2 regions of the Brevibacterium samyangense genome follow, and region 2 is predicted to be linked to the other one. Evidence: predicted binding sites of a transcription regulator. Region 2 holds the regulator's gene; the other holds the start of a gene.
What was found. Region 2 encodes HrcA, which represses chaperone genes, less so after heat shock. Its sites were predicted from a motif close to TTNGCACTCGNNNNNNNCGAGTGCNAA; they were not measured.

Region 1 (5,100 bases), on a different contig from region 2:
AGAAGGAGCTCTCCGAGAAGGTCCTCGAGGAACCCGTCGAGGAGGTCGTCGTCGAGGGGACGAAGGACCCCATGGACATGACGACCGAGGAGATCAAGGCGATGCTCGGCGGCCCCGGCTCGCGGTGGTACGAACTCGTCAAGTGCGAGTCCACGTTCAACCCGCGTGCGGTCAACCAGCAGAACAACGCGCACTTCGGCCTCTTCCAGTTCAAGCAGGCCACCTGGGAGTCCGTCGGCGGCACGGGCAACCCGATCGATGCCTCCCCGAAGGAGCAGTTCGAACGTGCGAAGATCCTCCAGCAGAAGGCGGGCTGGGGACAGTGGGCCTGCGCCTGACGCAGCGCCGATCGCAGCCAGGGTGACGTCCGATGTCTCCGAGCGTGCAGATTTCCGTCTACGACACGGAAGAGTTCGATGAACACGGTTCGCGCGAACCGTGTTCATCGAACTCTTCCGTGCCCGGCAACCGTGCTCAGCCGATCGCGCGGGTGCGGTTCTCCCAGTGCGGCGCGCGCAGCACCTTCTTGTCGATCTTGCCGAACGGGGTGAGGGGCAGGTCCGGCACGAAGGTGACGGACTTCGGGCGGGCGTAGTTCGCGACTTTCCCCCGGGTGAACTCGCAGACCTCGAGCTCGGTGAGGGAACCGTGGGGCGCCTCGGGCGTGCCGTCGCGGGAGACGACGTACGCGTGCACCGCCTCGCCCCAGTCCTCGTGCGGGATGCCGATGACCGCCGCCTGTGCGACCTGCGGATGCGCGGTGACCGCGTCCTCGACCTCACGGGAGTACACGTTGAAGCCGCCGGAGATGATCATGTCGTTGCGGCGGTCCTTGAGGTAGAAGTACCCGTTCTCGTCGCGCACACCCATGTCGCCCGTCCGGACCCAGTCGCCGAAGAACTTCTCCGCCGTCGCCTCCGGGTTGCCGAGGTATTCGCGGAGCGCGAACGGGGTCTTCACGACGATCTCGCCGAGTTCGCCCGGCGCGAGGAAGTTCCCGTCCTCGTCCGCGACCTGCACCTGGGTGAAGAGCGTCGGATTGCCGCAGCTCGCGAGGAGCTCGGGCCGCGCGAGGTCGTGGTCGAGCTTGCCGAGCGAGGTGCAGAACTGCGGCGCCTCGGTCTGGCCGAAGAGCTGGACGAACACCCGGCCGAAGAGCCGCAGGCCCTGCTCGAGCCGGGTCGGGGACATCGGGGCGGCGCCGTACACGAGGGTGCGGAGGTCGAGCGGCGTCGTCGACGCGCGCTGATCGTGGGGTGTCGCTCCTCCTGCCGAGGCGCCCTCACCTGCCGAGGTGCCCTCGCCGGCCCCGGTGCGCCGCGCCTCGACGACGTCGAGTATCCGATAGATCATCGTCGGCACCATGAACGTCCACGTGATCCCGTCGGACTCGAGGAGGTCCACCGTCCGCTCCGCGTCGAAGCCGTCGAGGATCCGCACGTTCGCCCCACGCCCGATCCCGGCCGAGGTGAACGCGCCCGCCGAGTGCGCGAGCGGGGACATGACGAGCATGCGTTCCGAGGTCGCGATCTCCGCCTCGACGATCTGGATGTAGAGGGCGGCGGCCGAGGACGCGCGGGTGTGGGCGACGGCCTTCGGCTTCCCGGTGGTGCCGCCGGTGAAGTTGATCGTCGAGAGCCCCTGCGGATCGTGCTTCACCGATTCCCGGTGCGGCGCCGTCCCGGCGGGCGGCTGGTCGACGAGCGGGATCGCTCCGGGGAGCAACCGGCCCTCCGGATCGCGGAGCTGGACGACCGTGATGTCGCGGGTGAGGGGGTCGGCCGCGAGTTTCGGGAGGAGTTCTGCGCCGAGGTCGTGGTCGGCGACGAGGACCTTCGTGCGGGCGTACCCGAGTTGGTAGACGATCGTGTCGAGGGCCGACATGTAGTTCGCGGGGGAGCGGGTGGCGCCGAAGCGGGCGATCGCGGTCTCGAGCACCGGCCACTCGACGCGGTTGCGCGCGAACATCGAGACGACGTCCCCCGGCTGCACGCCGAGCTCGTCGAGCTGGTCCATGACCGCGTCGGACCACACGTGGAGGTCCCGGTACGTGTATTCGGAGGGCCCGTCCGTGCCGGTGGAGGAGGTACGGGCGGGGGAGGAACCGGCCGCGCTGCCGCCGGAGGCCGCGCCGGGGGTGTCGTCGCGGACCGCCACGAGGGTGGCGTAGTTGCGGAAGGCGTTCTCGTAGATCTCTGCAGGGGTGCTGAACATGCGGTATCGAACTCCATCGTTCGCCGAACAGTTGTTCGGTCAGTTTAAGCATGTTCGAGGCGTGGCGTGAGGGGTTTCGGGTGTGGGAGGGGAGCGCTGCGGGTGTGAATTCCTGGGAGTTCGTGAGATTTCTTGGGAGTTCACGCCATCATTGGCACTCGAGTTGACCGAGTGCCAACGGCGGTCCTAGTGTGGTTTTTGCACTCTCGAGGTGAGAGTGCCAACCCCCTCGGGGACGGAATGCGAGCCGCTCGGCACCCGCGACGACGAGTGGATCAGCGCCGGTCCGGGCCGTCGTGCACCCCGCCTTCACCAGCGGAGGGAGCACGGAACACGTCCCACCACCGGCCCGGCCCCGCACAGTCAGTGCTTCAGAAGCCAGTGCCCAGTCGGCAGTTGGCTCGGACTACACACGAAGGAGAGTGTCCGCATGTCGGTCTCCATCAAGCCGCTCGAGGATCGCATCGTCATCAAGCAGGTCGAGGCTGAGCAGACCACCGCTTCCGGTCTGGTCATCCCCGACACCGCCAAGGAAAAGCCGCAGGAGGGCGAAGTCGTCGCTGTGGGCCCCGGCCGCGTCGCCGAGAACGGCACCCGCATCCCGCTCGACGTCGCCGTCGGTGACAAGGTCATCTACTCCAAGTACGGCGGAACCGAGGTCAAGTACGCCGGCGCCGAGTACCTCGTGCTCTCGGCCCGCGACGTCCTCGCCGTCATCGGCTGATCACCCTTCACCCACCCGTACATCAGTACATCCGGACTTCAGGAAGTGTGAATCATGGCCAAGACCCTTTCCTTCGACGACGAGGCGCGTAAGTCCCTCGAACGCGGAGTCGACGTCCTGGCGAACACCGTCAAGGTGACGCTCGGACCCAAGGGCCGCAACGTCGTGCTCGACAAGCAGTGGGGCGCCCCCACGATCACGAACGACGGTGTGACCATCGCCCGCGAGGTCGAACTCAACGACCCGTACGAGAACCTCGGCGCTCAGCTCGCCAAGGAGGTCGCCACCAAGACGAACGACGTCGCAGGTGACGGCACCACGACCGCGACCGTTCTCGCCCAGGCACTCGTCCACGAGGGCCTGCGCAACGTCGCCGCCGGCGCTGCCCCCGCGCAGCTCAAGATCGGTATCGAGAAGGCCGTCGACGCCGTCGAGGGCCGCCTCAAGGAGATCGCGCGCGAGGTCGCCGACTCCCAGGAGATCTCCTACGTGGCCGCGCTCTCCGCGCAGTCCCCGGAGATCGGCGCCCTCATCGCCGAGGCCTTCGACAAGGTCGGCAAGGACGGCGTCATCACGATCGACGAGAGCCAGGCCGCCCAGGTCGAGCTCGAGTTCACCGAGGGCATGCAGTTCGACAAGGGCTACCTGTCCCCGTACTTCGTCACCGACGCGGATCGCCAGGAAGCCCTTCTCGAGGACCCCTACATCCTCATCAACCAGGGCAAGATCTCGAACATCCAGGATCTCCTCCCGGTGCTCGAGAAGGTCCAGCAGGCGGGCAAGCCGCTCGTCATCGTCGCCGAGGACGTCGAGGGCGAAGCGCTCTCCACGCTCGTCGTCAACAAGATCCGCGGCATCATCAACGTCGCCGCGGTGAAGGCCCCCGGCTTCGGTGACCGCCGCAAGGCGATCCTCCAGGACCTCGCCACCCTCACCGGTGGTCAGGTCGTCACCGCGGACATGGGCATGAAGCTCGACCAGGTGACCCTCGAGGATCTCGGCAGCGCACGTTCGGTGCGGATCACCAAGGACTCGACCACCGTCGTCGACGGTGCCGGTTCGGACGAGGACGTCGCTGCCCGCGTCGCCCAGATCCGCGCCGAGGTCGAGCACACCGACTCCGACTGGGACCGCGAGAAGCTCCAGGAGCGCCTCGCGAAGCTCGCCGGTGGCGTGGCCGTCATCAAGGTGGGCGCCGCGACCGAGGTGGAGCTCAAGGAGCGCAAGCACCGTGTCGAGGACGCCGTGTCCGCGACCCGTGCCGCCATCGAGGAGGGCATCGTCGCAGGTGGCGGTTCCGCTCTCGTGCACGCCGTCAAGGTGCTCGACGAGCAGGACCTCGGCCTCACCGGCGACGCCGTGACGGGTGCGAACATCGTCCGCCGCGCGGTCGTCGAGCCGCTGCGCTGGATCGCCGAGAACGCCGGCCAGGACGGTTACGTCGTGGCCTCGAAGGTCGCGGAACTCGCGCCGGGTGAGGGCTACAACGCCGCCACCGGCGAGTACGGCGACCTCATCGGCAAGGGCATCATCGACCCGGTGAAGGTGACGCGTTCGGCTCTCCGCAACGCCGCCTCCATCGCCGCGCTGGTCCTCACCACCGAGGCCCTCGTCGTCGACAAGAAGGAGGACGAGGAGGAGAAGTGATTCTCCTCCGGTGACCTCCGCGCCGAGCATTTCGGCGCCGAGCTCCTCCGCGCCCGAGGCGCTGGTTCCCTCCCGAGGGGGCCGGCGCCTCGGGCGTTCTCGTCTTCCCGAACGACCGTTCGGTGTGTTTCACTCTCCTGCAGGAGACGGGCGGACCCCGTCACCGTGATCAGGAGGAGCAATGGAGCTCGGAACGATGCTGGATGCCACCGTCGAACGCGATCCGCAGAAGGAAGCGCTCGTGTTCGGCGAACGGAGATGGACCTACGGGCAGTTGCGCGAGGAATCGCTGCGCGCGGCCCGCGTGCTGTACGACCGGGGGATCCGGCGGGGCGACACGATCGGGGTGATGTCCTTCAACACGCCGGGATTCGTGTTCGCGGCATTCGGCGCGTGGTACCTCGGGGTCACATTCATCCCGGTGAACCACAAGCTCCGTCCGCCGGAGGTCGCCTACACGACGACGCACTCGGGCATGCGCCTCGGGATCGTGAGCGCAGAACTGGCAGTTACCG
Region 2 (5,100 bases):
ACGGAGCCGGCACCGCCGCACAGGGAACAGGTCTGGACCGTGGTACCCGGCCGGGTGCCCTCGCCGTGGCAGGTGTCGCAGGTCTCCGCGGTGACGACGTCGAGGTCGGCCTTCCCACCGAACGCCGCGGTCTCGAGGCTGATCTCGACGTCGAGGAGTGCGTCCTTGCCGCGCTGCCTGCGGGATGCCGGCTGCGGACGTCCTCCGCCCATGCCGCCGCCGAAGAAGGTCTCGAAGAGGTCGGAGAAACCGCCGAAGCCCTGGGCACCGCCGGCCTGGCCGTACTCGCCACCGCCGTTGTCGTAGTTCCGGCGCTTGACCTCGTCGGAGAGCACCTCGTACGCGACCGAGACCTGCTTGAACTCGTCCTCGTGCCCGGGGTTGACGTCCGGGTGGAGTTTGCGCGCGAGTTTGCGGTAGGCCTTCTTGATCTCGTCGGCACTGGCGTCACGGGAGACACCCAGCGTCTCGTAATGGTTGCTCACAGTCACCCTTCGTGGAGTCGTGCGTGGTGGCCCGGGGAGGTGTCCTCGGGTGGGGGTTCGGTGTTCGGGGTTCGGTGTTCGGGGTTCGGTCGGTGGTCCGGGTCCGGTCGGGGGTGTGTCCCGGAACCCTCATCCGCGCTCGGAGAGGATCACGGAGACGTACTTCGCGACGGCTCGCACCGCCGCGATCGTCGTGGGGTAGTCCATCCGCGTGGGGCCGAGCACCGCCAGACGCGCCGCCGCGCTCTCCCCACCGTAGTGCGCGGACACCACGGATGTCGTCGAGAAGGACTCGTGGGGGTTCTCACGTCCGATGCTCACGGAGACCCGGTCCGTATCGCTCGCCATCGACGTGAGGAGCTTGAGGAGCACGACCTGTTCCTCGAACGCCTCGAGGAGCGGGCCGATCTGTGAGCCGAACTCGACCCCGGACCGGGCGAGGTTCGCGGTGCCGGCCATGAGGAGGCGTTCCTGCCGGTTGCTCTTCGCGAGGTCGACGAGCACCTGCGCGATCGCCTGCGCGGGAGCGCGGAGGGCGGTCGGCACCTCGACGCCGGAGGTGGCCTCCGCGACCGCGTCGAGGCGCACCCGGTCGAGCGCGCTGTTGAAGGTGTCCCGCAGGCGGGCGGTCTCCTCCTTGTCGAGGGTGCGTCCGAGGTCGACGATCCGCTGTTCCACCTGGCCGGTGTCCGAGATGAGGACGACGAGGAGCCGGGCCGGTCCGAGACTCACGAACTCGACATGGCGCACCCGGGCACGCGTCGCCACCGGGTACTGGACGACCGCGACCTGGTGGGTGAGCTGGGCGAGGAGTCGGACGGTCCGGTCGAGCATGTCGTCGATGTCGACGGGATGCTCGATGATCCGGGCGATCGCCCGCCGCTCGGCGTTCGACAGCGGCCGCACGTCGTCGAGCCAGTCGACGAACCGACGGTAGCCCTTGTCCGTCGGGATGCGTCCGGCGGAGGTGTGCGGCTGCGCGATGAGCCCCTCGCGTTCGAGTTCGGCCATGTCGTTGCGGATCGTCGCGGAGGACACACCGAGGCGGTGGCGGTCGACGAGTGCCTTCGAGCCGACGGGCTCGTTGGTCGAGACGTAGTCCTCGACGATCGCACGCAGTACGCGCGCCTTCCGTTCGTCGTTCACGGTCCACCTCCGGTCGCTCCACCCGCAGGCGGCGGTCGTTGTCGCATGTCCTCCGACGGCCCGCACGCCTGGCACTCTCGTCGATCGAGTGCCAATTCTACGCCGGGGCCGCGTGTCACCCAAACCTCCGGGGGCGCCGCCGGTCTAGGCTCGCCCGGGTGAACTACCAGGATCCCTACGGCCGGGACGTGCTCGCCGGCCGCTCCCCGAAGGCACACCGCAGGCCCACGTCCACCGAGGTCGAGGCGCGCCGCGGTCTCGTCCTCGAGCACCATGCCACGGGGTTCGTCGGCGAGGTCCTCCGGCTCGAGAAGGCCCCCGGCGGCGTGGCGATGATCCTCGAGGACCGCCTCGGCCGGGCCCGTTCCTTCCCGCTCGGCGGCGGATACCTCATCGACGGGAAACCGGTACGCCTCGTCCGTCCGACCCCGCAGCAGCCGGCGACGGCACGGTGTCCCGGCCGGACCGCCTCGGGCTCCGTCGCCGTCCCCGGGGCGAAGGCACGAGTGGCCCGCGGTTCCCGGATCTGGGTCGAGGGCAAGCACGATGCGGAACTCGTCGAGAAGATCTGGGGTGATGACCTGCGGATCGAGGGCATCGTCGTCGAACCGCTCGGCGGACTCGACGACCTCGTACCGCAGCTCGAGGAGTTCGGGCCGGACGCGGACCACCGGGTCGGGGTGCTCGCCGACCACCTCGTGTCCGGGACGAAGGAGACGCGGATCGCACAGCAGGCGACACAGGATCCGCGTTTCCGTGGTCACGTCCACGTCATCGGCCACCCCTATGTCGACATCTGGCAGGCGGTCCGGCCCTCCGTCGTCGGTATCGCCGCGTGGCCCGAGGTGCCCCGCGGAGAGGACTGGAAGACCGGGGTGCTACGGCGCATCGGATGGCCGGCACGGGACCATCGCGACGTCGCTGCGGCATGGGCACGCATCCTCCGGAGCGTCAGGACGATCGCCGACGTCGAGCCGACCCTCTCCGGTCGGGTCGAGGAGCTCATCGACTTCGTCACCGTGGGGTGAACCGCATTCGTTTCGGTGTCACCTCGTGTTTCGGTGCCACCTCGTGTTTCGGTATCGCCGCGAATTGCACGCACCGTCCCGAGTTACCGGCAATTCGACCGCGATTCTGCGCACAATCCGGGACGGTGATTCGAACTCGGCACGAGTCCGGACGCGGCACCGCTGTCAGTAGGAGAGACCCCGAGGCGCCGCGCCCCGGGGAGGTACGGGCGACGCGAGATACGCCGCGGTTCCGATTCTGCGACCGGACCCGGCAGGTGCCGTTCAGGTCGGTCGACTAGCGTGGTGGACGAGTGGTGCGCGGAAAGCGAGCTGCCGTCGCGACGGGCGACCGTCGGTGCCGGCGACCGATCACCGGCACCGGACGACCACGTGGAAGGACATCCCATGTCACAGACTCCCCAGGACCCCCAGCAGGGCTACGGCAGCGGGCAGGGCTACGGCAGTGGCCCCGGCCGCCCGATGCCCCCGACCTACGGCACGCAGCAGCCCGGACAGCCCGGCGGCCCGTACGGTTCGCAGGGCCGGAATGCTTCGCAGGGCCAGAACTCCTCGCAGGGCCCGTATGCTCAGGGCCAGTACGGCTCGCAGCCCCGGTCCTACGGATCCCAGCCGCAGCAGGGAGCCCAGCAGTACGGTTCCCAGGGTCAGTACGGTTCCCAGCCGCAGTCCTACGGATCACCGCAGTCCGGCCGACCGTACGCCCAGCAGGCACAGTATGCCCAGCAGGGTCACGGCCAGCAAGCGCAGTACGCGCAGGCCGGATACGCGCAGGCCGGGTACGCGCAGGCCGGGTACGGCGTTCCCGCCGGTCCCGCGACGACACTTCCCGCCCAGGCGTTCGGACCTGGCTCCGAAGCGTACTGGCGTGCGAGCGAATCCGACCGTCAGGCAGCGATGTGGACTCACATCGGCGCGATCTTCATCGGCTGGCTCATGCCGCTCATCATGTTTCTCATGAAGAAGGACGAGTCGCCGTTCGTGCGTGAGCACGCCCGCCAGGCACTCAACTGCACGATCATCATGTCGATCGTCTCCTACGGAATCGCGATCGTGAGCATGATCCTCATGTTCGTCCTCATTGGGATGATCACGGTGTGGCTCGCCTTCGTCCCGGCCGTCGTACTGCTCGTGTTCCTCATCCAGGCCGCGATCGCCGCGAGCAACGGCCAGGGCTACCTCTTCAAGTTCACCCCGAACTGGGTGAAGTGAGGCCCTGAACGGCGCTCTCACTCTCCGGAGGCCTCTCCGGCAGCACTCCAGGGCTCCGGCAGCACTGTCGCAGGAACTCAGAAGCCCCGACTCCCTCCGAGGAGCCGGGGCTTCCGGCGTTCTCGCTCGCGCGGCCCGGACGACCGGAATGACCACGGTTTCGCCGTGGGAAATCGAATCGCCTTCCCTTTCGCGAGGTGCAAACCGATTCGGTTCCTCTCAGCAGAACCGTTGGCCTCTCACAGTCCGGAGCGCGACTCAGGCGATGAGATCGGTGAGGCGGCGGACCATGTGGTCCGCGAGGAGGCGGCCGGAGAGGGTGGGTTCGAACCATCCGGCGGCCAGCGCCTCGGGGTCGAGGAGGCCGTCACCGGCGAACTCCGCGAGGAGAGCGCCGCTGCCGGCCGGCAGGCTGTCCGTCCGGAGTTCGTGGGTGATGCGCGCGGCGAGCATGATCCGTTCGATCTCCTGCGTCGGCACGTCGAGCACCTCGCGGCCGACCGCCGGTGAATGTCCCGCCGTGAGACGGTCGGACCAGGCCCGCGGATGCTTCGCGTTCCAGAAGCGCACTCCGCCGATGTGCGAATGGGCTCCGGGACCGTACCCCCACCAGTCCGCATTGCGCCAGTAGGCCATGTTGTGGGCGCACCGGGTGTCCTCCGATCGCGACCAATTGCTCACCTCGTACCAGCGGTATCCGGCGCCGGCCAGGAGTTCGTCTACGAGTTCGTACTTGTCGGCGAGGTCGTCCTCGTCGGGCATCGGGAGTTCACCACGGCGAACCTGCACCCCCATCCTCGTACCGGGTTCGACGATGAGGGAATACGCGGACACGTGGTCCGGCGCGCAGGCGAGAGCGGCCTCGACGGAGGTGCGCCAGTCCTCGAGGGACTCCCCCGGAGTGCCGTAGATGAGGTCGAGGCTCACCTGGAGGCCCGCATCCTTCACCCAGGAGACGACCTCGGGGATCCGGGAGGCCTCGTGGGTGCGGTCGAGGGTCCGCAGCACGTGCGGGACCGCGGACTGCATGCCGAGGGAGATCCGGGTGAACCCGGCGTCCGCGAGTGTCCGGAGGTACTCCGGGCTCAGGGTGTCGGGGTTCGCTTCGGTGGTGACCTCCGCGCCGGCAGCGAGCGTGAAGCGGGCGCGGATGTCGCGGAGGACACCGGCGAGAACGTCCGCGGACAGGAGCGTCGGGGTGCCCCCGCCGAAGAAGATCGTCGAGACCT

Region 1: the regulator HrcA is predicted to act here: its motif matches at 2,366-2,392, upstream of groES (co-chaperone GroES).

The regions. Positions count from the first base shown of each region.
Region 1 is NZ_BAAANO010000005.1:165,061-170,160, forward strand. It holds gene ABD172_RS03020 (ubiquitin-like domain-containing protein) at 1-338, shown strand, start outside; gene ABD172_RS03025 (AMP-binding protein) at 475-2,214, opposite strand; gene groES (co-chaperone GroES) at 2,645-2,938, shown strand; gene groL (chaperonin GroEL) at 2,993-4,585, shown strand; gene ABD172_RS03040 (class I adenylate-forming enzyme family protein) at 4,767-5,100, shown strand, end outside.
Region 2 is NZ_BAAANO010000017.1:115,866-120,965, forward strand. It holds gene dnaJ (molecular chaperone DnaJ) at 1-485, opposite strand, end outside; gene hrcA (heat-inducible transcriptional repressor HrcA) at 615-1,631, opposite strand; gene ABD172_RS09745 (DUF3097 domain-containing protein) at 1,790-2,659, shown strand; gene ABD172_RS09750 (DUF4870 domain-containing protein) at 3,047-3,871, shown strand; gene hemW (radical SAM family heme chaperone HemW) at 4,130-5,100, opposite strand, start outside.